One region of the Chromohalobacter sp. genome, then DNA from elsewhere that is predicted to be linked to it. Evidence: predicted binding sites of a transcription regulator. Region 1 holds the regulator's gene; the other holds the start of a gene.
The links. The regulator sigma-54, encoded in region 1, starts transcription at its own class of promoters, with help from an activator protein. The targets are predictions, from matches to a motif close to TGGCACNNNNNTTGCTNT.
Positions count from the first base shown of each region.

Region 1 (2,393 bases):
TGCGCGACGTCTATCTCGGCCACGAGTTCCGCCTGTGAACGCAAGCCACTGGTATCACGCTTGGCTCATATAAATGGCATGGTTGTTGCTTCCATTCTTGCAACTCACGTCGCTGCGGGATAACGTACGGGCACCGTTTCAGGAAGCGACGACCGACTCTCCATGTCCATGAAACCTACGCTTCAGCTTCGCGTCGGCACCCAGCTGACGATGACGCCTCAGTTGCAGCAAGCGATCCAGCTCTTGCAGCTCTCGACGCTGGATTTGCGTCAGGAGATCCAGCAGGCGCTGGACGCCAACCCCATGCTGGAACTCGAGGAACACTTCGACGAGCGCGAAGTCAGCGAGACGCAGGACGACGACTGGAGCAGCGAGATTCCGGAAGACCTGCCGCTGGACAGCGACTGGAGCGATACCTACCAGGACGCCGGGCTCGGCTCATTGAACGGCAGCGGGGGCAGCGAGGAAGGCCCCGACATCGAACGCAACACGGCGCACACCAGCCTTCACGATCATCTGGGCTGGCAACTGGCCATGACCGACATGACGCCACGCGAACATGCGATCGCCGAGAGTCTGATCGATGCCGTGGGCGCCGATGGCTACCTTACCGTGTCGCTCGAGGAGCTTCTCGATGGGCTGCGCGGTCAGGGGTTGGCCGGCCTCAAGATCGGTGACGTCGAGCAGGTCATGATGCGCGTGCAGCAATTCGACCCCACGGGCGTCGCCGCTCGCGATCTGCGCGAATGTCTCCTGCTGCAGCTGGGCGCCCTGCCCGAGGACATGCCGCTGCTTCCCCAGGCCAAGCGCCTGGTGCGTCAATTCCTCGACGCGCTCGCCGGCAACGACCGCAAGCTGCTCAAACGGCGCCTGCGTCTCGAAGAGGCGGAACTCGACCATATCATCGCCCTCATCCGCACGCTCGACCCGCGCCCCGGTCTGGCCTTCGAGGACAGCGACAACGATTACGTCATCCCCGACCTCATCGCCCGCCGCGTTCGTCAGGAATGGCGCATCGAGCTCAATCCCGACGCCTTGCCGCGCGTCCGCATCCAGCCGGATTACGCCGCTCTGATCAAGCGGGCCGACAAGAGTGACGACAACACCTTCCTCAAGCAGCACCTGCAGGAAGCCAAGTGGCTGCTCAAGAGCCTGTCCAGCCGTAACGACACCCTGTTGCGCGTGGGCCGCGAAATCATGGCCCGTCAGCTCGACTTCCTCGAGCATGGCGAAGAAGCGATGAAACCGTTGATCCTCGCCGATATCGCCGGCGCGGTGGACATGCACGAATCGACCATTTCACGTGTCACGACGCAGAAATTCATTCATACCCCACGTGGCGTGTTCGAGCTGAAATACTTCTTCTCCAGCCATGTGGGCGGCGGCCACGGCGAAGGCGACGCCCATTCCAGCACCGCGATACGCGCCCGGCTGAAGAAGCTGATCGGCGAAGAGCCGCCACGCAAGCCGTTGTCCGACAGCAAGCTCGTCGACCTGCTGGCACAGGACGGCATTCAGGTCGCACGCCGCACGGTGGCCAAGTATCGTGAAGCGATGGGCATCCCCTCCTCCAGCGAACGCAAGCGCCTGGCCTGAGCGCCCAACGTTTGCACCCGTCGACGCCGCTGCGTAGACTCGCCGCGGTCGTCGACACCCAGGCATCGCCCGGGGCTATGCATTGCCCTAAAAAGGGTTACAATCAAAGTGCCAACCGATGGAATAGGAGCGTGCCATGCAAGTCAATATCACCGGTCATCACATCGAATTGACCGATGCCCTGCGCGACTACGTCAATGAAAAGCTCGCACGTCTGGAACGGCATTACGACAACATCACCACCGTTCAAGTCACGTTATCCATCGAAAAGGAACGTCACTTGGCCGCATGCACGCTTCATGCCGCAGGCGCCGACCTGCACGCCGATGTGCAGAGCGACGACATGTACGCTGCCATCGACGCCCTCACCGACAAGCTCGACCGCCAGCTCGTCAAACACAAAGAAAAGATGCAGGCACGCGCCCAGGGCGCCGGTGCCCGTTGAATCCGCCATGACACTGGAAAGCATCCTGCCCCCCGAGCGCGCCCTCTTCGGCGTTGCCGGGGGGAGCAAGAAGCGTGTGCTGGAATTCTTCAGCACCTTCATCGCCCAGAATACGCCTAGCCTCGACAGCCAGGAGGTCTTCGGCCGTCTCATCGGTCGTGAACGCCTGGGAAGCACCGGCATCGGCAATGGCGTTGCCATTCCGCATGCGCGCAACCCGCATTGCAAGGCGCCCATCGCCGGTTTTCTGCGTCTTCAGGACCCCATCGACTTCGATGCGATAGACGGCGAGCCCGTCGACCTGATATTCGTGCTGCTGGTCCCGGAAGAAGCCGATGACGCCCACCTGTCG
Region 1 is NZ_JBDOOX010000012.1:113,067-115,459, reverse strand. Features, by position in the region: gene lptB (LPS export ABC transporter ATP-binding protein) at 1-38, shown strand, start outside; gene ABGX75_RS10335 (RNA polymerase factor sigma-54) at 163-1,596, shown strand; gene raiA (ribosome-associated translation inhibitor RaiA) at 1,733-2,041, shown strand; gene ptsN (PTS IIA-like nitrogen regulatory protein PtsN) at 2,049-2,393, shown strand, end outside.

Region 2 (2,393 bases), on a different contig from region 1:
AGGTCGAGCGCGCTCAGCTCGGCATCCAGCGCCGACAGACGCGGGCCATCGTTCCACAGGATGCGGTGATGCTGCGGCAGGCGCGAGAAGAATTCGCGGGCACGCAGGAACTGGTCGCGGTCGGCACGATCCAGCCCGATCACGATTTCCGAGAGGTAGGGCACCTGCGCCAGCTCGTCGACGATGTTCGATAGCGCCGGCCCCTCGAGTTCGGAGAACAGCGAGGGCAGGATCAACCCCATCGGGCGGCGTCGGGAAAATCGCAGCAGATCGGATTCCAGTGCCTCCACCGGGCGCTGGGTCAGGTTATGGAACGTGGTGACAATGCCGTTTTGATAGAAGTCGCTCATCGTGCGGTCCCCTCCCTGGGTGACGTGTCCCAGCGCGTGTGCCACCAGTCGGCGATGCCCTCGGCCCAGCCTTCCGGGCCGGGCTGCCGGGTGCGAAAGAGCGGCACCTCGGTGGCGACGTTCACCGTCGCACCATGCTTGCCGCGTACCAGAATCGGATGATCGACCGCCTCGAGCAGGCTGATATCGTTGGGGCCATCGCCGAGCCCCACGGTGCCGGGCGTGGTCCCTCGCAGTGCCGTATAGCGCTCGACCAGCCAGCGTACCGCCTGCCCCTTGTCCACCGCCCCCATGACATGCCAGAAGCGCCCGCCCCGGGTCAGCCGCAAGCCATCGCTCTCCAGGGCCCGCCGGAAACGGGCCAGCGCGGCCTCGTCGTCGTCCCATATCAACGGCTCGCTGCCTTCGCGGGCCAGCGCCTGGCGGGCCTTGTCGGCACTCAACGCGGTCAATTCGCAGATCGTGTCGAGCGATAATTCGCCCATGCCGCGAAAGCGCACGTCCAGGCGGTCGCGCAGCACCGCCAGGCGCCGCCGGATGAAGCCGATGTCCAGTGACGGCGTCTTGACGATCAGCCCATCCGGCGCGGCGGGATCACGATCCAAGCGAGCGTGCTGCCAGCTTGCTGGCAGTCCGATCACCGCGCCGTTCTCGGCGATGAACGGGGTCGCCTCGAGCCCCAGGTCGTCACGCAGGGAAAGCAGTTCCTGGCGGGTCTTGCTGGTCGTGGGAATGACCGCGATACCGGCCTCGGCAAGCCGAGCCAGCCAGGCGGCGGCAGGCTGCCACGTATAGCTGTCATGATCGAGCAGCGTGCCATCCAGATCGGTGAACACCAGCCACGGCGACCGCGAAACCGTTTGCGTCATGAGCCTCTCCCCTTGGCGCCACGCCACCTGTCGCGGTGACATACTGGTGACGTTAGCACGGATCATGCCATCTGCACGTCAGCCCCTGCAGATAAAGGGCCGAGCGCAGACGGCTGGGGGCCGACTGCGGGGCATGAGCGCCCCGGCGACACGCCCATGCCCCACCGCGGCACAGGGCGCGCACCACGATGGGGCATGGGAAGCTTGTCAGGGGGAGACGGCGATCAGGCGTGATGACGCGCGGCGATCATGGCCAGCCCCGCCAGGGTCGCCGCATCGCTATCCAGGGGCGTGACCTCGAGGCCGGCCATGTTCAGCGCAAGCGTGTAAGGCGTGCGCAATGCCTCGGCACCGATCAGCAGCAAGCGCTCGAGATCGGGCCGGGTGGCACGCATGGCGCGGACTTCCTCGCCGATCAGGACCCCGGACAGGAAGCTGCCCACCTGGCCGGCGGCAAGCCCTTGGTACAGATGCCGGCTACGCGCCTCGAACAAGGCATGCAGGACTCCGTCCTCGCTCTGGGCCCGCGCCACGCCCTGGCGAAAGGCCGCTTCATCGAACGGCGCCTCGTCTCGCGCGGGCTCGCCCGGCAAGGTATGGAATCGCACCGCGTGATACAGCTCGCCGGTCATCAAGGTGGTGAAGGCGGTCAGGCGACCATCGCGCAATCGCGCCCATTTGCTGTGCGTTCCCGGCAGGCAGCAATCGGCATCCAGCGTGTCGGCCAGCGCCAGGGCGCCGAATGCCTGGACTTCCTCGCCGCGCATGACATCGCAGTGCGTGTCGTCGACCTGCTTGACGCCCGGCACGATCCAGGTGTTTTCCAGCCCCGGGGCGGCCACGACATGGGCGGCCAGATCCGCGCCCGTGACGGGCAAGTCGAGCTGCGGCGCTTCGCTCCAGCCCCGCTTGGAGCCCACCATGCCGGCGAGATACACCGGCACGCGCCCTCCTTCCCGCCAGTCGCCGACCTGCGCCTGGCAGTAATGCGGGAACTCGTCGGTCGCCAATGCCTTGAGCCCTGCCTCGCTGCGCCGCGACTCAAGGCAGGCGCCGCTTTGCCGATCCACCAGGAACGCCCGGAAGTTGCTGGTCCCCCAGTCGATGACGATCAGCCGTTCATTGGCGCTCATTGATCGCCCTCGTGCTCGAACAGCTCGGTCATGGTATGGAG
Region 2 is NZ_JBDOOX010000018.1:54,236-56,628, forward strand. Features, by position in the region: gene ABGX75_RS16685 (glycosyl transferase) at 1-350, opposite strand, end outside; gene ABGX75_RS16690 (HAD-IIB family hydrolase) at 347-1,219, opposite strand; gene ABGX75_RS16695 (2-dehydro-3-deoxygalactonokinase) at 1,444-2,352, opposite strand; gene ABGX75_RS16700 (2-dehydro-3-deoxy-6-phosphogalactonate aldolase) at 2,349-2,393, opposite strand, start outside.
Region 2: ABGX75_RS16690 (HAD-IIB family hydrolase) is a predicted target of sigma-54. The motif match lies at 1,272-1,289, and genes of this name have one in related genera.